DNA from 2 places in the Oryzomonas rubra genome. Region 1 is predicted to be linked to the other one. Evidence: riboswitches for the same ligand, from Rfam matches in the RefSeq annotation. Region 1 holds a riboswitch; the other holds the start of a gene.
The links. Region 1 has a riboswitch for cobalamin ahead of ET418_RS06425 (energy-coupling factor ABC transporter permease). Riboswitches for the same ligand answer to the same signal wherever they lie in the genome.

Region 1 (11,073 bases):
TGCGGCCTGCGGCCTGCAAGTCGATGGCGACGTCGCCCCGGTACATCCTCCGTGGCGCGGCAGCCTGCCGGAGTGGAGCCAGCGCCTGGAGCAAGGCTTGGCGCGGGGGAAGCAGAAGGAATTGGTCGAACTGCTCAGGTTGGCCGATCATGAAGTCCTTTTTTCCGCCGAGGGGGGGGGGGGCGAGTTCCGGGAGTTTGTGCTGTCGCACCTGCAACAGGACCGCCGGGCCATGGGTGATCTTGTGACCCGCTTGCTGGGGCTGTCCAACGGCATAGGGATGATGGGGGGGTGGCGTCTGGAGAAGAGCGGACCGCAGCGCGGGCTGTTCAGGCTGTTCGAGCATGCCCTGCTGCCGCTCTCGGCCGCGGTCGCCGCCCTGGCCCTGATCCACCGGGTCGATGCCCCCGATATCCCCCAGCGTATCCGGGTGCTGCTCGGGCGCCAGGCATTGGATGTGGATACCGCCGAACGTTTGCTGCAGTCCTGGCATATCCTGAACGAACTGCGCCTGATGCGGGAACGTGAATTTTTCCCGGCCAGGAACAATGGGGCGGCTCTCTACCTGGACGTCACGAACCTGGACGAAGATACCCTCGGTATGTTCAGGGATGCGCTGGATACCGTCGGGACGGTCCAGCGTCTGGTGAGTGTCGTCTATAACGGGACGGAAGAGTAGCCGCCGTGCAGATCACGCTCTCCACAGGCAGCCTCTTCACGTTCCCCTTGCCGCGGATCTTGGACCTTGCGGCGGCCGCCGGTTTTGACGGGGTCGAGTTGATCATCAACCAGGACTTCCAGAAGATCAACCCGGTCAGGCTGATCAGGTCGCTGCAGCAGATCACGGTGATCCACTCCATCCATGCGCCCTTCATGCCCCTGGATGGCTGGGGCGGCCCGGCGGATTCCCTGCGGCGGAGCGTGGCCCTGGCCGCGGAATGCGGTATCCCGCTGGTGAATTTTCATCCGCCGTCGTGGATGAGCTTTGAGATTGGCTACTGGCGCTGGCTCTACAGCGTGATCGATTTTCAGAAGGACGTGGGGCTGGATGGCCTGGTGACCGTCACCTTGGAGAACATGCCCTGGGTGGGCAGGATGAAGATCAATCCCCATATCCTGTCCAGCACCCAGCGGATGATCGAGTTCATCCGTGACCACAACCTGTTCATGACCTTCGACTGTACCCACATGGGATCGGGCAAGGCCAATTTTATCAACGACTTTTACCAATTTTACGAATCAGGGCGCATCAGGAATATCCATTTTTCCGATTACGGGCAGGGGCGGGAGCATCTTTTACCGGGGCACGGCATGCTGCCGCTGACTCGCTTCCTGAACCACTTGCGAAACACCGATTATCAGAGTACGGTAACGCTGGAACTTGATCCGTCCGAATTCCCCAAAGCGGAGCATATCATCCTGGAAAGCCTGAAAGAAATCCTGATGTACCTGCGCGCCGAAACCGGCAAGCAAGACGATGCAGTATTGAATTACGACCGGGGCTTCCAGGCCGTTCCCCTGCCCGAGGCGGGGTAGCCGCCGCCCGACGGCGGCATATCCGATTTTTTATCTTTTTTTCCGAGTGACCACCCTGCATGTCTGACAAATATATCGAAAAAACCTTTATCTATCTCCTGGTAATCTCCGTGGCGCTGCATGTCGGCATGTTTGCCCTGATGTACTATCTGCCCCACGAACAAAAGCCGCCTCCCAAGGAGCCGGTGTTCATCGACATACAGCAGATCCCGGAGCTGAAGCCCCAACAGCCCACGCAGCAGGAGACAAAGCGCTTCTCCGAGCAACGGCAGCGTGTCCCCCGTGAGACGGCCCCCCGCGGGAACGCCCCCCGGGACAGCTTCGGGCCGGCGCCTCAGCCGGCCGCAAAGCCCCAGCCCCAGGAGGCCGGGAGGAGCGCGCACCGGCAGGCCCCCGTAGGCAAACAGTCCCAGACGTTGCCCCCAAGACGCCAGGAATCCCCCCTGGCGCCCGGCTCGTCGGTTTCCAGCCTGCTCAGGCCAAAGTCCCAGAGTAGCGCGCCGCAGATTTCCCCGCACCAACTCTTCCCGAGTGCGCAGCGTCTGGCCAAGCTTGAAGAGGGGTATCGCCGCAAATTCGAGAACGACGTAGCCGAGGGGGACACCCGCTTTCTCAACAGCGACGACATCCAGTTCGGTTCGTTCCTGCGCCACTTCGAAACCGCCGTGTACGGCGTCTGGCGCTACCCCCAGGAAGCGGCCATGAAGGGGATCGAGGGGGTCACGCCGGTGCGGATCACCTTCAATCGGCGCGGAGAGATCGCCAAGGTGGAACTGCTGGAAAGCTCCGGCGCACGGATACTGGATGACGAGGTTCTGCGCACCCTGCGCTCCATCGGTCCGGTGGGGTCGTTCCCCCGGGGTTATGACAAGGAAGAGTTTCATTTGATCGCATTTTTCCAGTACGGCGGCGCAAGACGGTCGTTGCGGTGACACGGCGCGCCTTTCTCATCGCCGCTCCCCAGAGCGGTTCCGGCAAGACCACCGTGGCGCTGGCCGTCATGGCCGCCTTCAAACGGCGCGGGATGACGGTTGCGCCCTTCAAGTGCGGCCCTGATTTCATCGATCCCGGCTACCATCGCCTGGCCACCGGTCGCCCCTCCGTCAACCTAGACGGCTGGATGTGCCCGGAGGAGTTCGTGGCCGGTACCTTCCGCCTGCATGGGAAGGGGGCCGACGTGGCGGTCATCGAAGGTGCAATGGGGCTGTTCGACGGCATAGGCCACGCATCCATGGAGGGGAGCAGCGCCCAGGTGGCCGCCATTTGCGGCGTGCCGGTGGTGCTGGTGGTCAACGCCCGTGGCATGGCGGCCAGCGCGGCGGCCCTGGTCAAAGGGTTTGCCGGGTACGACGAACGCGTCAGGATTGCGGGCGTAATTTTCAACAATGTGGGGAGCGAGTCCCACGGCGAGCTGCTGCGCCAATCCCTGGCAGCGGCACTGCCGGAGTTGACGGTCTTCGGCTGTATCCCCCGGGACGAATCCCTGGGGATACCGTCGCGGCACCTGGGGTTGGTCACGGCCGAGGACAACCCGCTGTCGCCCGACTACCTGGAGCGCCTGGCCGCTCTGGCGGAGAACCGTCTGGACCTGGGGGGGCTGGCAGACATTCAGGTCCTCCCCGGCCCCCCTTTTCTAAAGGCGGGGACTTCGCGGGATGCCTCCACGGGGGAGATTCCGCCCGTCCGTATCGCCGTGGCCCGGGACGCGGCCTTCTGCTTCGTGTACGAGGACAACCTGCGCCTGTTGCGGGAGGCGGGCACCGAGATCGTCCCGTTTTCGCCCCTGGCGGATGTGCACCTGCCGGCCGATATCAACGGCATCTACCTGCCGGGGGGGTACCCGGAGCTGTATGCCGAGCGCCTGGCCGCCAACGGCGCCATGAAGGCCGCCGTGCGGGACGCCGTCGAGGCGGGCATGCCGGTGTATGCCGAGTGCGGCGGCTTCATCTACCTGACCCGCGGCATGGAGGCCGGGGAGGGGCAACCGGCGGCCGATTTCGTCGGCGTCTTCCCGGTGCGGGCGCGCATGTTGCCGAAACGCAAGGCGCTCGGGTATCGCCAGGTCGAATGTGCGGCGCATTCCGGTGCCATAGCCGCCGGGGGGAGCGCCCGCGGCCACGAGTTCCACTATTCGGAGGTCGGGACGATGCCCGATCGCATTGAACGGTGTTACCGGGTGTCCCGACAGGGGAGGGAGTTTGGCCGGGAAGGGTATCGCTACAAAAACTGCCTGGCGTCCTACATCCACCTGCATTTCGGCAGCAACGGGGCAATCGCGCCTACCTTTGCAGATGCCTGCCGAAAGTTTGAGGTATCCCCGAATTCGTGACGCCTTCATGGCTCCTCTCCCTCGGCATGATGCCTCATGGGCGGCGATGGACCCCGGCGTGGCGCTCGATCCATTGTTCAGACTGGATTCGGGTTGTCTTTTGCCTGTTGCCGTGCTACAAAATCGAAACTGCTTCCGGTCCAAGGGAAGCCGGTGCGAATCCGGCGCTGCCCCGCAACTGTAAGGGGGGACTGTCACCGCAGGAGGCCACTGTCCGTAAAGGATGGGAAGGCGCGGTGACGGGACGATCCCCGAGTCAGGAGACCTGGCTGGAAGCCGCATAAACACTCCGACCGTGGGGAAGGGAGCGTACCATGAAACATCCTGCGTTACTGTTGTTGTCCGTTTGCCTGCCTGTCGTTCTTCTGCCGTCCTCTTCATTTGCCATGCACATCTCCGAGGGGATTCTGCCCTTTTCCTGGGCAGCGGTCTGGTTTGCCGCGTCGGCGCCCTTTTTGGCCCTGGGGTTGCGCAGCCTGACGCGCCGTTCGGCCCACGACCTGTCCAGCAAGCCGCTGGTGGGGATGGTGGCGGCCGTGGTGTTCGTCATCTCCTGCATGCCGGTGCCGGTGCCGACCGCCGGGACCTGCTCCCACCCCTGCGGTACGGGGTTGGCCGCGATCCTGCTCGGCCCTGCCATGGGAGTTGTGGTGGCTGCGGTCGCCCTCTTGATCCAGGCGCTCTTTCTCTCCCATGGCGGCCTCTCCACCTGGGGCGCCAATCTCTTTGCCATGGGGGTTGTCGGTTCCTTTACCGGGTTTATCGTGTTTCGAGGCGTGCGCGCCTGCGGCGCCGGACCGGTTGCGGCCGCCTTCGTGGCCGGACTCCTGGCCGATTGGGCCACCTACGCCACGACCGCCATGATCCTGGCGGCCGGTATCCGGGGGACGAGCCCGTTCTGGCCCCTGGCCGGCAAGATCGCCCTGGCGTTCGTCCCCACCCAGTTGCCCCTGGGGATCATCGAAGGGGTCATCACCGCCGGCATGGTCTCACTGCTGCGCAAAAAACGCCCGGACCTGCTCGCCCGCACCGCTTTGGCGGGAGTCGACGGAGGGAAACGATGAAACGCCGCATCATCATGATAAGCGTGTTGTTGTGGTCAGTGGCAACGGTTTCCCCGGCTGTGGAACAGTGGCAGGGGATCGATGAAACCGTTGTTCAGAAGATCGCCAGGGAACATGGCCGCGAGGCCAGAAAGCCGCTGATCGATACCGGCGAGGGGGATATACAGTTGTTCGTGTTCCTGCTGGCGGGGGCGGTGGGCGGTTTTGCGGCCGGGTATTGCTGGCGCGCCCTTTTGGACGGCAGGAAGAAGGATGACAGGACTAAGGAGTGACCTGTCCCAGAAACTCCAGGCTCTTCAACCGGCGTCCGGCATGGGTGGCGATGGCCCGGTCCAGAAGCGCCCCCCCTTCCGTCAGGAGGTCGGGCGGAAAGACGACCTTGCCGAAGGTGCCGGTTGTCATGCAGGCGCCCAGGGCTTTGAGGGCTGAGGGATGCAGCGGCCTGCCGGTCGGGGCGCAGGCCCGGCACACCGGTTCGCCGTTCTCCTGCAAAAGTACGCCGGCAGTGCCAAAGGGCGTGTCGCAGCGGGGACAACTCTCCAGCGAGGGGCGATAGCCCAGGATGTTCAACAGATTGATTTCAAAGAAACGGCGGTCGCTATCATCGGCCGCCGTTTCCGTTTCCAGGCGATCCAGGTAGGCGGCCAGCAAACGGTAGAGTCGCGGCAGGGGGTGTCCTTCGGGGGTCATGGCCTCCACCACCTCGCAGGCATAGAGCGCATGGGCAATGGCGGGCAGGTCGCCACGGATGCGGGGGTAGATGGTGACGATCTCGGCCTGTTGCAGCCCTGCCAGTCCCTCCCTGACCCGGACCTGGGCCTCGATGCGGGCAAAGGCCTCCAGCGCCGCGCCGAAACGCTTGCGGCTCGTGCGCGCACCGCGGGCAAAGGCCTTGATGCGGCCATGCTCCAGGGAGAACAGCGACGCGATCCGGTCGCTATCGCCGTAATCGAGCGTCGAGAGGACTATGGCCTGAAGTTTTTCGGCATGCATGGGCGGCCCATTGATCTGTTGAAATGTGGGATGGATTTATTTATTCTAGGCCAAGACACAAGGCAAGAAAAAAGTTCACGTACCCCTTTCTCACGAGGAGGCAGTATGGTCCGTTTCTCTCCATTGGTTTCCGTAGTCGCCCTGGGCCTGTTCGCCATGACCGCCTGTGCCCCCGTCGGCAGGCAGGTGATGGGCGACCCCCAGGATCCTTATCCGCTCACGGCGCCGCCCCGTGTCGGCCAGATCGTTCACCTGCCGACCGGCACCCTGGTCAGCCCGGCCCAGATGCTGGCCGTGGCCACGGACGCGCGCATCGTCTATGTCGGCGAGACTCATGACAACCCCGCCTCCCACCGCCTGGAACTACAGGTCCTCCAAGCTCTCGCCGAGCGCTATCCCGGCCGCCTGGCACTGGGCATGGAGATGTTCGTGCGCTCCCAACAGCCGGCCCTCGACCGCTGGGTTGCCGGCGAGCTGGATGAAAAGGCCTTTCTCAAAGAATCCCGCTGGTTCGAAAACTGGAACATGGATTTTGCCTATTACCGCGACCTTTTGGACCTCGCCCGTGAACGACACATCCCGGTCATCGCCCTGGATGCCGAGAAGAGCCTGGTGAAGGCGGTGCGCAGCACGGCCCCGGAACAACTCGGCCCGGCCGAGCGGGCCCAGTTGCCGGAACTCGACCTGACCGATCCCTACCAGCGCGGCCTGGTAACGGCCATCTTCGGCGATCACAGCCACGGGGGGATGGCGATCGATGGCTTTATCCGCGCCCAGACCCTGCGGGACGAGACCATGGCCGAATCCGCGGCCCGCTACCTGGCAAGCCCGGACGGCGGGGACAAACACTTGCTGGTGGTCGCCGGGGGTGATCATGTCAGCAGCGGCTTCGGCATCCCGCGCCGGGTATTCCGTCGTCTCCCCGCCTCCTCGGTCATCATCGGCGGCAAGGAACTCGACATCCCGCCCGACAAACTGGATCGCCTGATGAATGTCACGGTCCCCGATTTCCCCATGGTGCCGTACGATTTCCTGGTGTACCAGGCCTACGAGGACCTGCCCGAACCAGGGATCCGTCTCGGCGTGATGATCGAGCCGGCGCCCGGCGGCCGCGGTCTGGCGGTAAAGGGGGTGCTGCCCGGCTCCAATGCCGAACGGGCCGGCCTGCAACCGGGGGACATCCTGCTCTCTCTCGACGGCGAACCGCTGACGGGAAATTTCGACCTGACCTATGCCGTGCAGCGGAAACATCCCGGCGACCGCGGGGTGGTGCTGGTCGAACGGCAGGGGAAAAGCATGAAGCAGGAGATCGTGTTCCTGGCTCCACAGAAGGGGCAGCACCACGGCAAGTAGCCGTAATCACACCACGGGAGAGCGGGAGGGACGCATGGAGAGGAAACGGGTGGGGATCGTGTTGTTCGACGCCGTTGAGGTGCTCGACTTCTGCGGACCGTACGAGGTCTTTTCCGCGGTGCGGCTTGATGAGGCGAAGCGGCGCGAGGAGCCTTCCCCCTTCGAACTGCTGCTGGTGGCCGAGAAAAGCGATACCGTGACCACCTCGGGCGGGATGAGGGTCACGCCCGACGCCACCTTTGCGACCTGCCCCCGGTTGGATGTCCTGGTCGTGCCGGGCGGTTGGGGCACCCGCAGGGAACTGGGCAATCCGGCCATGCTCCAGTGGCTGCGGGAGCGCAATGCCCACGTGGAGACGCTGGCCTCGGTCTGCACCGGGGCCATGCTGCTGGGCTCTGCCGGCCTGCTCGACGGGCTGCACGCCACGACCCACTGGCGCTCCCTGGATTGGATGCGCGACTCGTTTCCCGCCGTGACGGTGGAGTACGGCCGGCATGTGGTGGAGGACGGACGGGTCGTGACCTCGGCCGGCATCTCGGCCGGGATCGACATGGCGCTCAAGGTGGTTGCCCGTTACCACGGCGAGGAGGTGGCGCGGGCCACGGCCCGGCACATGGAGTACCCCTATCCCGACAGCAATGCGCGCAGGGTGCCGTTGTAGCCTCTAGTGGGCTGTTGAAAACCTCAGGTTGTTCAAAAATAGTCAGATCGTTGCCTCCGCAGAAGGCCCTGCGGAGGCGTAGCAGCGCTACGCCGCACAAAAGGGCTTTCGAGGACGGCTGCGAGATGGCTATTTTTCAACAACCTGCTAGTGCGCCTCGCTCCAGTTCTTCCCATAGCTGATATCCACCTTGAGCGGCACCTTCAGCTCCACGGCGCGGGACATCTCCTCCTCCACCAAACGTTCCATGGGGAGCAGTTCCTCCTCCGGTATCTCGAAGACCAGTTCGTCGTGCACCTGCATGGTCAGGCGGCTCTTCAGCCCCTCGGCCCGTATCCGTCCGTCCACCCGGATCATGGCGCTCTTGATGATGTCGGCCGCCGAGCCCTGGATGGGGTAGTTGATGGCGTTGCGCTGGGCGAAGGCCCGCACGTTGCCGTTGGTGCTGTGGATATCCGGTATGGGGAGTCGCCTCCCCAGGATGGTTGTGACGTATCCGGTCTCTTCCGCCTGGCGGATGCAGGAGTCCAGGAAGCCGACCGCGCCGCTGTGGCGCTCCTTGTAGGCGGCGATGAACTCCTCGGCCGTCTTGCGGGCAATGCCCAACTGCTTTGCCAGGCTGAAGGCCCCCTGGCCGTAGATGATGCCGAAGTTGATGGTCTTGGCCTGGCGGCGCATCTCGCTGGTGACCATCTCGGGGAACAGGCCGAAGACCTCGGCCGCGGTGCGGGTGTGGATGTCTTCGTCGTGGGCGAAGGCGTGGCAAAAGACCGGGTCGCCGGAGAGGTGGGCCAGCACGCGCAGTTCGATCTGGGAGTAGTCGGCCGAGAGGATGACGTGCCCCGGCGGGGCGATGAAGGCGTGGCGGATACGGCGTCCCTCATCGGTGCGGACCGGGATGTTCTGGAGGTTGGGATCGGAGGACGAGAGCCGTCCGGTGGCGGTGACGGTCTGGTTGTAGGAGGTATGCACCCGGCCGGTCCTGGGGCAGACCAGGCGCTCCAGGGCATCGCTGTAGGTGGACTTGAGCTTGGTCAGGCCCCGGTAATCCACGATCAGGCGGGCAACCTCATGCTCCTCGGCCAGGGCGCTCAACACCTCGTTGTCCGTGGACCAGCCGGTCTTGCCCTTGGTCTTCTTGCCGGTCTTCAGCCCCATGCGTTCGAAGAGCACCTCGCCCAGCTGCTTGGGGGAATTGAGATTGAAGGGGGCGCCGGCGATGGCGAAGATCTGCCCCTCCAGTTCCGCCAGGCGGGTTGAAAAGTCTCGGGAAAGTTCTTTCAGCATCGCCCTGTCCAGCAATACTCCGAAATTTTCCATATCGGCCAGGATCGTCACCAGCGGCATTTCTATGGTGTGGAAAAGTTGTTCAAGGCCGGTTGCAGCCAGTTCCGGCCCGAATTTGCGCCGCAGGAGCCAGGTGGCGTCCGCATCTTCACAGGCATAGCGGGAGGCGGCCTGCACCGCCACCTGGGAAAAATTCTTCTGCCCCTTGCCGGTTCCGGTCACCTCGCTGTAGCTGATCATGCGGTGGTTGAGGTGCTCCTGGGCCAGGGCGTCCAGGCCGTGTCCGCTCCGGGCCGGGTTGAGCACATAGGAGGCCAGCATGGTGTCGAACCAGACCCCCGCGACCGTAATGCCGCTGTTGGCCAGCACCTGCATATCGAATTTGATGTTTTGCCCGACCTTGCGCAGCCCGGGATTTACGAACAGGGGGCGCAGGCGTTCCAGCACCCTGTCCCGCGGGAGCTGATCGGGGGCAAGCGGTGCGCCACCCTCACCCTGTTCCCCGGCTTGAGAGTGCGCCGCAAACAACGTCCCCTCCACGTCGGGAAGAGGCGGGGAGGGGGATGAGGCTACGTGCCCCACCGGGATATAGTAGGCCTCATGGTCGCGAAAGGAGAACGACAGGCCGACGATCTCGGCCAGGCGCGGGTCGAGGCTGGTGGTCTCCAGGTCGAAGGCGAATTCGCCGGCCTGCTCCAGGGCCGCGGCCAACGCCTCCAATTCCCCGGCCGCAGTGACGGTCCGGTACCCCTCACTGGAGAGGGTTGCGTGGCCGGTCATCTCCTTGATCAGGGTGGTGAAACCGTACTGTTTGAAAAAGGCGTTCAGGGTCGGGGTGTCCGGTTCCCGTGCCGCCAGTTCGTCCAGGTTGATCTCCAGCGGTACGTTGCGCTCGATGGTGGCCAGCTTGCGCGACAGGAGCGCCTGGTCGCGGAATTCCCGCAGTTTTTCGCCGTTCTTTCCCTTGACCTCGCCCGCCCGTTCCAAAAGGGCATCCAGGGTGCCGAACTCCTGAAGCAGTTTGATGGCGGTCTTCTCACCGATGCCCGGCACACCGGGGATGTTGTCCGAACTGTCGCCGGCCAGGCCGAGGATATCCGGCACCAGATCAGGCACGACGCCGAAGCGCTCGTTCACCTCCGCAAGACCCGACCGCTTGTCCTTCATGGTGTCCAGCAATGTGACGTTTTCCGTCACAATCTGCATCAGGTCCTTGTCGCCGGTCACCACCACGACCCGACCGCCATTGGCGCTGTAACGGGCGGCCAGGGCGCCGATGATGTCGTCCGCCTCGAACCCCTCCAGCTCCAGGGCCGGGATGTTGAAGGCGCGTACCACCTCGCGGATCGGCCCGACCTGCTGGCGCAGGTCATCCGGCATGGCGGCCCGGTTGGCCTTGTATTCCGGATACATTTCGGTGCGGAAGGTAATCCTGCCGGCATCGAAGACCACCGCCAACTGCTTGGGATCGTGATCCTTGATCAACTTGAGCAACATCTGAATGAAGCCGTAGATGGCGTTGGTCGGATGGCCGCTGGGAGATGACAGGTGGCGGATGGCGTAATAAGCCCGGTAGATGTAGGAGGAACCATCGATCAGGTAGAGGGTGTCGTCGTGGCTGTTCATGGTGAGTTTTTCTCCGCCTGTTCCCGTGTGAACAGCACAAAGGCCATGCTCGGCCTCCGGCTGGACTCGCGCATGGCAAATTGCATGCTGTCGAAGCGCCATCCCTTGGCGCTCCATTCGTTGAGCGTTTCCTCGATGGCCTCTTCGGTAACGGTACCCAGTTCGATCACTTTATAGGTCGGCATGTTCGTACCTCGACGTTTTTCGGCAATAGTAGCCAACGA
Region 2 (11,073 bases), on a different contig from region 1:
ACCGTCCGCCGCTGCCACCACGTAATCCCTGGCCATGAGGGCCGTGCGGCCAACGGACGCCGTTACCGATGCCTGGTGGCCATCCTTTACGAGCAGGAACACAAGGGCGAAGGCCAGCAGTGCCGTCACCACCAACGCAACGCACCAGTGGAGCAGTATCTTGAAGTAGAGCCGCCGCATCATACCCGGTCCTCCAGCATGTATCCCGATCCCCACACCGTCCTGATGCGCTTCCCGCCGCCCGGCAAGGACTCCAGCTTGGCGCGCAGCTTGCCCACATGCACGTCGATGCTCCGGTCAAAGGGGCCGGCCTCCTTGCCCCGGGCATAGGTGAGCAGTTCGTCCCGGGAGAGGATCGTGTTCGGGCGGCTCATGAGCGCCTCCAAAAGTTTGAATTCCGTGGCCGACAGCGCCAGTTCGCCCCCTCCGGCGCTAACCGTGCGCCGGGCACGGCTGAGCCGCAGACCGGCGGCCTCCAGGACGTCGCCGGGGGGCGGGTCGGCCTCTCCCGCGGGCCCGGTCCTCCTCAGGACGGCGTTGAGCCGCGCCAGGAGTTCCCGGGGGTTGAACGGCTTGGGCAGGTAGTCGTCCGAGCCGAGTTCCAGGCCGAGGATGCGGTCCTCGTCCTCCCCCCGGGCGGTCAGCATGATCACCGGCAGGGGGGACTCCTTCCGAATGCGCTCAAGAATCTCCAGGCCGCTCTCTCCCGGCAGCATGATGTCGAGGATCACGGCGTCGGGCCGCTCCATGGCGATGGCCGCCGTCACGTCCCGGCCGTCGGGAAACTCCCGCAGTTCGAAGCCGTGCCCCCCCAGAAACCGCACCAAAAGCTTGCGCAGCCGGGCGTCGTCATCCACCAGAAAAATCCGTTTACGCCGTGTTTCGTCCATCCCGCGCGCTCCCTGTGAATAGTGGTACGGGATATTACATACCAGATCACCCCGGAACCCGGCAGTTTTTTACGCTTTTTTTACATTTGCCACATACTTTTTTTACATCCCTGCCGTAGCCTGACTTCATTGTACCACATCAAACAGAACGAGAAGGAGGAGCGGATGAACAAGGGCATCAAACGGATTGCGGCGGTTCTCGGGGCCGTGGCCATGGCCGGCGCCATAACGGCCTGCAAACAGTGCGGCTCCCACGGCGACCTTTCCGGCAAGATCAATGGGCATGTGGCCGCCTCCCTGGACAAGATCGACGCCACGGAAGAGCAGAAGGGGAAGATCAACGCCGGCGTGGACCAGATTGTGGCCGACGGCAAGGAAATCTATAACAGCAATCAGGGGCTGAAGAACAAGATGGTCGGCTGCCTCCTGCTGGACATCCCCAATAGCGCCTGGCTGCACGCCACCGTGGATGAGAAGGCCAAGGAGTTGACGGGGTTCGCCCACCGCACCGTGGACCGGCTCATCGCGATCAGCGCCGTGCTGACTCCTGGGCAACGGGCGGAGTTGAAGAAACGCTACGAATCGGCCCACGGGGAGATGAAGTAACCCCATGACACCGCATACAGACACAGAGGAGATCACCATGGAACAGAGTACCATCAGCGCGGAATTGAGCCGCAACTTCCACCTTTTCTGGGACCATTTTCCCTCACCGGTCATGCTGGTGCGCAAGGACCGCACCATTCTTGACCGTAACAGGGCCGCCGAGGCCATGGGGTGCATCCCCGGGACGCGCTGCATCGACAGCGGCACGAAGGAAGATCACCAGCGGTGCCTGGCCGCCAAGGCGCTTCAGGAACAGAGCGCCAAACGGCTCGTGACCTATGCCGACAACCTGGGGCTGGTGGTGGACGGTTACTGGGTCCCCCTGGCCGGTGAACAGGACCTGTACCTCCACTTCTTCATCGACATCACCCCCTATGCAGCCGATCACCTGTTCCCCCGAGGCAGCCGCAATGAGAAGAGCGCCTGCGGGACGGAGAGCGCCTGCAGTTCCTGCGGCGCGTAACCTGTCGGCAACGGCTGCCGAAGTACCCCGACACGGGGCTTCGGCAGCCCCCTTGGAACAGACATGACCTACCTTTTCCTTATCGCCCTCGCCGCAGCCATCGCACTGGCGAACATCCCCTGTGGCTACCTGCGCCGGGGGTACGGCTACCTTACCTACGGCTGGTTCTTTTACGCCCACCTCACCATCCCGGTTATCGTGTACCTCAGGATGAAGATCGGGTGCGGTTGGCAACTCGTCCCCCTGGCCATCCTTTGCGCCATTGCCGGGCAGATGGCCGGCGGCGCCCTCAGGAGCCGGCATGGCGCCGCTGGCCTCACTCCCCTTCGTGCAGGACAAACCGCACCGGCACCAGGACCTGGGACGATACGCCCCTGCCGTTTTTCACCGCCGGCGCAAAGGACGATTTCCTGATGGCGGCGCTCGCCGCTTCGGCAAAACCGAAACCGTTTGCCTCGACGGTATCGATCCCCTGCAACCGCCCCTGGGCATCCAGCGACAGCCGCACGACGACCCGCCCCTCTTTCCCCAGCCTACGGGCAATGAGCGGGTAGAGCGGCGCTTCCCGATGGATGAAGCGCGGCGCACCCGCATCCCCCAACGCCATGACCCGCCCCGGCGCCGGCTCTTGCCCGGTCGGCCCGGTCGGCGCACCTCCCGGCCTCTCCCCCGGTGGGCGGGCGGGCAGCGGGCCGGGCGGCATGCCGGCGGATACGACGCGGGCAGGGGCCGAACCCGGAAGCGGCGGCACCGGAGGGGCGGCCGCCAGGGGGGCTTGTGCCACAGCACTCCGATCGGAGGGGATAAGAGCGGACCTGACGACCGGGGGCCGCGGTTGCCGCCGGTCCGTTTCCGGGCCGGGCCGTTGCAGAGCGTTACCGGTATGCGCGGGCTTCGGAGCGCCCGTCCTCGGCAACCGGGAGCCGGGCGGCTCGACGGCAAAGACCTCGACGGCGCGCACCGCGGTAGGCGTCCCGGGTGGCACCCGGGACGCCAGGACCCCCAGGCCGAGATGGAGGAGGAGCGACCCGATCAGGCAGGTGCCGAGCCCTTTGGCCGTCACCTCGTCCTCACCGGGGTTGCCGCTCAAGGGCCAGGCCCACGGCACGGTGCGCCGCCGTGTAGCTGTCGGCGGCATCGTCCAGGTCGAAGGCGTCCCGCACCATCTCATCCGTGAGGACGCTGCCGGGATCGCCTTCGGCGACCACCCGCCCGCGCTTGAGCAGGAGGAGCCGGTCCAGCAGGGCTCCCATGCCGATATCGTGCAGCGACAGGCATACGGACACGCCTTTATCCCGGGCAATGTCCTTCAGGAGCCGGTACAGGTCGAACTGGTACCTGATGTCCAGGCTCGCCAACGGCTCGTCCAGGAGCAGCACCCGCGCCCCCTGGACCAGGGTCATGGCGATATAGGCCCGTCGTTGCTCCCCGCCGCTCAGTTCGGCCAGGTGCGCCGCCGCCTTATCCTCCAGGCCCGTGAGATGGAGCGCTTCCCCCACGGTGAGCGCCGCCTCCCCGCCGCGGGGATACGCCCCCATCCCCACGAGTTCGGCCACCCGAAACGGGACCTGGGTATCCAGTGTCTGCGGGAGGTAGGCCACGAGCTGCGCCCGTTCGTTCCCGCCATAGGAGCGGATCGCCCGCCTGCCCACCAGTACCTCCCCCTGTTGCGGGGGGAGAAGCCCCGCCGCAAGCTTGAGGATCGTCGACTTCCCCGCGCCGTTGGGCCCCATGAGGCCGACCAGTTCCCCACCGGCCAAGGAAAAGGACAGCTGCTCCATGAATCCTTGCGGGTTGTAGGAAAACGAGACGTTGGCGAATTCGAGCGTGGTCATGGCGGCATCCTCCGGCATCAGCGGCTCCTCCTCCGTCCCAGGAGGAAGATGAAATAGGGGGAGCCGATGAGCGCGGCGATTACCCCGGCGGGAAGTTCCAGCGGCGCGGCGACGGTCCTGCCCACGGCGTCGGCAACGCAGAGCAGGGTTCCCCCGGCGACCACCGAGAGCGGCAGCACCACGGCGGCGTCCGAGCCCACATGGCGGCGAACCACATGGGGGACCACGAGCCCGATGAAGCCGACAACGCCCCCCATGGCGACCGACGCTGCGGTCATGAGCGACGCGGCAATGAAGAGGACGAGCCGTTCCCGCGCCGGGTTGAAGCCCAGACTGTAGGCGATATCGTCCCCCAGGGTCAGGGCGTTCAGCCCCTTGCGCCGTGCCACGGCGAGGGCCAACCCGGCAAGGATGAAGAGGAGCCCCACGGGGAGCAGCCCCCAATCCACCAGGGAGAGATCGCCGGACATCCAGAGGATGGCCCGCCTGAGGCCGTCGTCCACGGAAACGGTCATGACCAGCATGAGCAGGGCGGAGAGGAAGAAGCCGACGCCCACGCCGGCCAGGAGGAGCCGGTCGGGCTGCAACCCTTTCCAGCCGCGCCCCAGGATAACGACGGCGACACCCGTTGCGATGGCCCCCAGAAACGCCAGCAGGGGAACACTGAGCGCGAGCAGGGAGAGGCCGAACATGAGCCCGAACGAGGCGGCCAGGGATGCGCCGCTGGAAATGCCCAGGATGTACGGGTCGGCCAGGGGGTTGCGGAAGATCCCCTGGAGGATGGCTCCCGACGCCCCAAGGGCGCCTCCCATGAGCAGGGCGGCGGCGGTCCGGGGGAGCCTGATGGCGAGGAGCGTCCGGCACGTTTCCCGGTCCATGGTAAAGGGGTTCAACAGTCGCGGGCCGCTGGCTATCGAGATAATGATGACGCACAACGCGGCGACGCACAGTGCCGTTGCCACGAGAGCGGTGCCGTTAGCACGCTTCACGGCATCCTCCCGCAGCGGGCCAGCTCCGCCAGGCCCGCCGGTATCCTCGGCCCGGGGCGATACAGGGCGTCGTCCATGAAGCAGACCCGCCCCTTCTGCACCGCTTCGAGCATGCCGATGCTCTTCAGGAATCCCTTGGAAAGCGCCCGCATGTCGTCGTGCCCCTTGCCGATCAGGATCACATCGGGCCTTCGCTCGATGACCGCCTCCAGGGAGAAGCGGGGATAGGCGGCCTTGGCGTCGGCGGCGATATTGTTCAAGCCGCTCATCTTCATGGCATCGTCCAGGATCGTACCGGGCCCGGCCACGATAAGGGGGCTGGGCCAGATGACGAAGATCGCCTTTCTGCCCCCCCTGCCCGCGCCCGCTTGCGGTGGCTTCCCCCGGTGCGACGCCGCGACGTCCCGGATTGCCGTCTCCAGTTGTTCCGCAAGGCGGTTGGCGGCGGGAGAGGCCCCCAAAGCCCGGCCCATCTCCCGGATGCCGCCGGGCAGTTCGGTCAGGCGCCGGGACGTGAAGACATAGGTTCGGATACCGAGCCGGGCCAGCCGTTCGGCCACGGCCTTCGGGTTCCCGTCGCTGGTCATGACCACCAGATCCGGCTTCAGGGCGACGATCGCCTCGATGGACGGGTTCGCCATGCCGCCGATCTTCGCCTTGCTCCGGGCCGCGGCGGGGCGGTCGCACACCGTGGTCACCCCCACGATCCGCTCCCCCAGCCCCAGGGAGAACATGATCTCGGTCATGGCCGGGGCGAGGGAGACGATCCGCTGCGGGGGCCGAGGAGTGCAATACGCGGCCCCATGCCATCCGCAGAGGATGAGCAGGCAGAGAACCCACCGCGTTACGCCGCGCAGTTTCCGCGCCACTAAAACGCAACCTTGACACCGCCAAAGGCGGAGATTCCGGGAGTACCATAGCCACCGGCCTCCTCGTACGATTTGTCGAAGAGATTGTCGATTCGTGCAAAGAGCGAAAGGTTTTTGTGCAGGAGATACGAGCCCTTCAGATTGACAAGGGCATAGGGGGACAGGTCCCGATTCAGCGTCGCATCGTACCGCTTGGCAACATACCGGTATTCACCGATCACCGTCAGCTTTGCCAGGGTATATTCAACGGATGACGTGAATTTGTTCCGTGGGCGGAGCGTAAGAGAGGCTCCGGTGTCCTTGTTGACCGCGTTGAGGTAGGTGTAACCGGCATTCAATTTCAGATCGGCGAGAGGAAGGGCGGTTGCCGTGACCTCCACCCCCTCGGTCAGAGCGTTTCCGATATTGACGGCGGTGAAGGTATTCGGGTCCGACTGGATGAGGTCATGGTAGCGCTGCCAGAACCAGGTCGCGCCGATCACCAGCTTCTTGTCGAGCAGGTCCTTTTCGACACCAACGTCGTAACCGATGCTTCTTTCCGGTTTCAGATCGGGGTTGCCGTAGTTCGGATAGTAAAGCTCATTCAGCGATGGTGCCCGAAATCCGCTGCCGAGATTTGCCTTGAATCTCATCTCCAGCGGCTTGAGGTTATAGAGCACGCCGGCCCGGTAGGTGACGGCATCGCCAAAGGCCGAATGATCGTCATAGCGCAGCCCGGCGTTGAGAATCAGGGCATCGTCGAGCAGGCCGAGTTTGGCGTTGAGGTAACCGGCCCTGTTGTCAATCGACTCGTCGAATGCCCCCTCATTATTGGCCGATTCGTAGCGGTAGGCAAATCCCCCGGTTATGGTCAACGGGTGCAGATCAAGCGTGTGTTGCCAGTCCAGGAGTTCGGTGGTCGCGTTGATCCGGTAATTATTGTAGGCGGTGACAGGGTCCGTGGCGTTCAGGTTATCGCGGAGATATGAGAGCGTCAGACTCTGTTCGTACTTCTCCCAGGGGAAAATCCTCCCGGTGGCGGCCACGAGATAGTTCTCGTGCTTTTGGCTATAGTTCCGGGTGTCCACCGGCCCGGCTCCGAAGGCGTAATTGTCGAGCTGCGTCTTGTCCGCCCCGTAGCGCAGGTTGAGTTCGATGGAGGCGTTGTCGGCCGGGTTGGCGCCGAGCCGAGCCGATACCGACTTGTTCGTGGTGCCGTTCGGCACCGAGCCGTTTTTGGCTGTGGGGATACCGTCGGTGTCGAAGTAGGTGGCGGACAGCCGGTAACTCGTCTTGTCTGTGCCACCGGAAACCGAACCAGCCGTCCTGACGGTGGAAAACGAGCCCCCCTCGACGCTCAGGCCGGCCTTCGGTTTGCCTTCCCCCTTTTTGGTGATGATGTTGACCACGCCGGCCATGGCCTCCGAGCCGTAGAGGGTGCTCTGGGGGCCTTTGATGATCTCGATGCGCTCGATATCGGTGGTCAGCAACGTGGACAGGTCCGCGGAACCGGTGGTGGGGCTGTTGAACTTGATGCCGTCGACCAGCACCAGCACCTGATTGCTGCCGCCGCCACGCATGAGCAGGGTTGCGTTCGTACCGGGGCCGCCGTTTTGCACGACCTGCACATCTGGCTGGAGCCTCAAGAGGTCAACGACAAAAGGGACGCCCCGTTTCTCCAGATCGGCCCGGGTAATGACGGTCATATCCTGCGGGACGCGCTCCACGGACTCTTCCCAGCGGGAAGCGGTTGCCACGATCTCCGGCAGGACGGCATCAGGCGGTTCGGCAAAGGCCGGGGTAGACAACAACAGTACGCACAACAGGTTTACAACGTTCTTCTTCATGACATTCCTCCCTCGAAATTACGAATGGAGCGGTCTTCCGGCTCAGGGCCACCTACTCGCCCGCCTTCCCAGGATTGCTCCCAGTGGCTGTTTCGCGCTGAGCGCGACGGGGTTTCGTTCCCATTACGGCTGCGGGGCAGCGGGGGAATGGCTCCATCGGGAGCGGCACCCCTCTTCCTCACATCCATTCGGTGATAACTCTAATTAATGCGCGAAATCCTTTTTGAAATCGTTCTGCTTAGGGTGCGCCGTTTTCGGGGAACCGGACGATCAGGGTCTTTTCCCATAACCGGTCCCGCGCCCTCGCCAGCCAGAGGCCATAAATCTTCATCAAACAGGGAAAAGGCATAAAAAAAAGTCCGCATGTGCCGAAGCATCAAGCGGACTTTTCGTATTCAAAGTCTGGTAATGGATTCACTCTTCCCTTACCACGGGGAATTTTCGAGTGCTGAGATCAGGGCAGGTCTTCTGGCTCGCGATTCATCCTCCGGGCGCCTTCCCGGTCTTTCGACCAGTGACGTAATGCCCTTCGTCATCGCTTACAGCGGCGGGTCCGCGGGGGAATGGCTCTTCGAGCTGCACCCCTCTTCCCTATCAAGCCCTTGCGGGCACCGTGATCCGGTATTCGGTTTTTGTTTTTATCGGCTATATTTAGCGCAGCATCAATATCACAGCACTATATGATGTGTCAACGGCCATTATTGAAACTATTCTGGTGGAGACACGGACGTCAGAGCCATGCCTGGCGCGAGGAGCCGTGAAGGCGCCACGGCTTCAGGACTCCTCCCCGCCGAACTCCACCAGGTGGGCGCGGAAACGCAACGGCACGAGTTGCTGCTGGAGCCGGGGATTGTGGCGCTCCGGTATGGCCATACGCTGGAAGTAGCTGCGCCAGAGGCGGCTGCACACCTCCTCGTCGGCGGTGTAGCCGGGCGGGCTGGTCAATTCCACCTCCCTGACCAAGCGCCACGTCTCCCGGTTGAACACCGCCGCCTGCGAGCGGCGCAGGTCGTGGATCATCCAGTCGCGGTCGTTGAGCCGTTCCGTGAAGAAGGGGGCGATGAAGGCGAGGATGTCGACCGCCGGCTCGATCCGGGCGTAAAGGAACGAAGTGCCCTTCTCCCCATCTCCCTCACCCCACGAATCCCCCACGGGCCACGTCACCTCACGGAAACGCACGAACCCGGTGAACTTGTGGGCCTCGTGGGAGACCGCGCGGGCCAGCCGGTTCACCGTGCAGACCGGCTCCTGGGCCAGCATGTGCTCCAGACGTTTCCCCTGTTTCAACCCCACCAGCACATAGCGCCACAGCAGCTCCTCCACCCCGGCGGCTTCGCTGTGAAAGGCGTAGCGCAGGGTGGCAAAGGCATCTCGCGACACCGCCGTGACGAACCGCTCCCGGAAGCGGAGCGCCGTTTCACGCTCCGTGGCCACATCACGGGGGACGCCCGCGAACAGTCCCGCCCCGCTCTCGGCCCCCGGCCGCAGGAACTCCGCCTCCCCGCCCCCGGATTCGAGGCACAGAGCCAAGGCGCAGAGGAACCCCTCCAGGGTCCCGTCGTAGCGGTAGCACACCATCACAGCTCCCCCGTCAGGGCCGAGGCGTCAGGGGTCGCCGGAAACAGTTCCAGTTGATCCAACCGGGCCGGACGCCGCTCCGGCGCCAGGAGCCGCGCCACCAGGGTGGCCCCGTCCAGGCGGATTCCCCCCAGGTAACGGCCGCCGGCGGTCAGAAAATAGCGCGCCCGCTTGAGCACCACCCCGAGCCGTTTCAACTCCGCCTCCCCCAGCCGGGCATGGCGGCGGGCCGCGACGATGCGCTGGGCCGAGCGCACGCCGATGCCCGGCACCCGGAGCAGCACCTCGTACTCGACGCTGTTCACCTCCACCGGGAACAGGTCCAGGTGGCGCACGGCCCAGTCGCTCTTGGGATCGAAACGCATGTCCAGGTTGGGACGGTCCTCGTCCAGCAGCTCGTGGGCGGCGAATCCGTAGAAGCGCAGCAGCCAGTCGGCCTGGTACAGGCGGTGCTCCCGCAGCAGGGGGGGCGTGGGGAGCGCCGGCAGGCGACGGTCGCTGGAGCCGGGCACAAAGGCCGAGTAGTAGACCCGCCGCATATCCAGGCGGCGGTAGAGCCCCTCCGCCAGGGTGACGATCTCCCGGTCGCTCTCGGGGGTGGCCCCCACGATCAACTGGGTGCTCTGTCCGGCCGGGGCGAACTGGGGCGCCTTGCGGGATTTCTTGCGCTCTTCGCGGGCCGAGGCGATGAGGCCGCTCACCTGGCGCATGGGGGCGATCACCGATTCCCGCGGCTTGTCCGGCGCCAGAAGCGCCAGGCTCTGGCGGGTGGGGAGCTCGATATTGACGCTGACCCGGTCGGCGTAGCGACCCGCCTCGGCCACCAGCAGCGGGTCGGCCCCCGGCACGATCTTGAGGTGGACATAGCCGTTGAAACGCTCCTCGTCGCGCAGTTTGCGCACCACGGCGATCAACTGCTCCATGGTGTGATCGGCGGAACGGGTGACGCCGGTGCTGAGGAACAGCCCCTCGATGTAGTTGCGGCGGTAGAAATCCATGGTCAGCCGCACTACCTCCGCCGGGGTGAAGGCGGCCCGGGGGATGTCGTTGCTGCGGCGGTTGACGCAGTAGGCGCAGTCGTAGATGCAGGCGTTGGTGAGCAGAATCTTGAGGAGGGAGATGCAGCGGCCGTCGGCGGTCCAGGTGTGGCAGATCCCGGCAACGGCGGTGCTCCCCACCCCGCCGGGCGTGCCCCTGCGGTTGCTGCCGCTGGAGGAGCAGGAGACATCGTACTTGGCGCTGTCGGCCAGTATTTCCAGGCGTTGTTCGAAAGTCCGGTTGTTCATGGGGGCCCCGCATTCGTGGTGCGGAGAAGTATAGTAAATAAATACGACAAAATATGTCCTACCGTTCGATGTTTTCCTGAAAGACCACCCGCATGCTGTTCAGCTCCAGGGCCGCCAGGTATCCCATGTCGGGCCGCCGCGCGGTGACGCAGCCGTTGTCCAGCATGATCTTGTCCGACTTCAGGGAGGCTTCCAGTTGGTGGCGCGAGACCATGGTATGGCCGCAGATGAGCCGCCTGCCGCCGATGCGTTGCCGATCCACCACGTCGGAACGGGTCCAGAGCATGGCCTCGGTATCGTCAAAGGGGTCGAAGGGGGGCGGCGGGTCGAAGTTGAGCCCGGCATGGACGATGACGAACGCATCCAGCAGGATATAGGGGGGGAGGGAGTTGAGGTACTCCAGGTAGCGGTGGGGAATGTCCCCCGGGCCGTCGGCCTGGAAACTGGCCAGGGTGGTCAGGCCGCCGTTGGCGGTCCACATATCCATGGCCGGCCGGCCGTAGGGGGCGCGCAGGCACATTTCCTCGTGGTTCCCCTGCACCGAGGCCACATTGTAACCGGCGGCGGTCAGCTCGAAGATAAAGTCCAGCACCCCCTTGCTGTCCGGTCCCCGGTCGATCAGGTCCCCCAGCAGGTAGAGGGTGTCGCTGGGGGTAAGGCGGACCCCCCTGGTGACCAGCTCCCGCAAGGTGCGGGCGCAGCCGTGCACGTCGCCGATGACGAAAACGCGG

Region 2: linked by a shared signal. The riboswitch ahead of ET418_RS03610 (TonB-dependent receptor plug domain-containing protein) and the one ahead of ET418_RS06425 (energy-coupling factor ABC transporter permease) in region 1 are both predicted to bind cobalamin.

Annotation. Positions count from the first base shown of each region.
Region 1 is NZ_SRSD01000003.1:277,844-288,916, reverse strand. Features, by position in the region: gene ET418_RS06445 (putative nucleotidyltransferase substrate binding domain-containing protein) at 1-679, shown strand, start outside; gene ET418_RS06440 (sugar phosphate isomerase/epimerase family protein) at 685-1,536, shown strand; gene ET418_RS06435 (energy transducer TonB) at 1,596-2,468, shown strand; gene ET418_RS06430 (cobyrinic acid a,c-diamide synthase CobB) at 2,465-3,865, shown strand; cobalamin riboswitch at 3,985-4,153, shown strand; partial or broken gene ET418_RS06425 (energy-coupling factor ABC transporter permease) at 4,180-5,201, shown strand; gene recO (DNA repair protein RecO) at 5,191-5,922, opposite strand; gene ET418_RS06410 (ChaN family lipoprotein) at 6,028-7,275, shown strand; gene ET418_RS06405 (DJ-1/PfpI family protein) at 7,310-7,936, shown strand; gene polA (DNA polymerase I) at 8,084-10,849, opposite strand; gene ET418_RS06395 (DUF4177 domain-containing protein) at 10,846-11,034, opposite strand.
Region 2 is NZ_SRSD01000002.1:147,278-158,350, forward strand. Features, by position in the region: gene ET418_RS03565 (sensor histidine kinase) at 1-183, opposite strand, end outside; gene ET418_RS03570 (response regulator) at 180-890, opposite strand; gene ET418_RS03575 (Spy/CpxP family protein refolding chaperone) at 1,056-1,496, shown strand; gene ET418_RS03580 (hypothetical protein) at 1,534-1,959, shown strand; gene ET418_RS18070 (hypothetical protein) at 2,023-2,373, shown strand; gene ET418_RS03590 (energy transducer TonB) at 2,276-3,067, opposite strand; gene ET418_RS03595 (ABC transporter ATP-binding protein) at 3,030-3,812, opposite strand; gene ET418_RS03600 (FecCD family ABC transporter permease) at 3,812-4,783, opposite strand; gene ET418_RS03605 (ABC transporter substrate-binding protein) at 4,780-5,652, opposite strand; gene ET418_RS03610 (TonB-dependent receptor plug domain-containing protein) at 5,652-7,478, opposite strand; cobalamin riboswitch at 7,490-7,696, opposite strand; cobalamin riboswitch at 7,920-8,109, opposite strand; gene ET418_RS03615 (TIGR03915 family putative DNA repair protein) at 8,253-9,056, opposite strand; gene ET418_RS03620 (putative DNA modification/repair radical SAM protein) at 9,056-10,342, opposite strand; gene ET418_RS03625 (metallophosphoesterase family protein) at 10,401-11,073, opposite strand, start outside.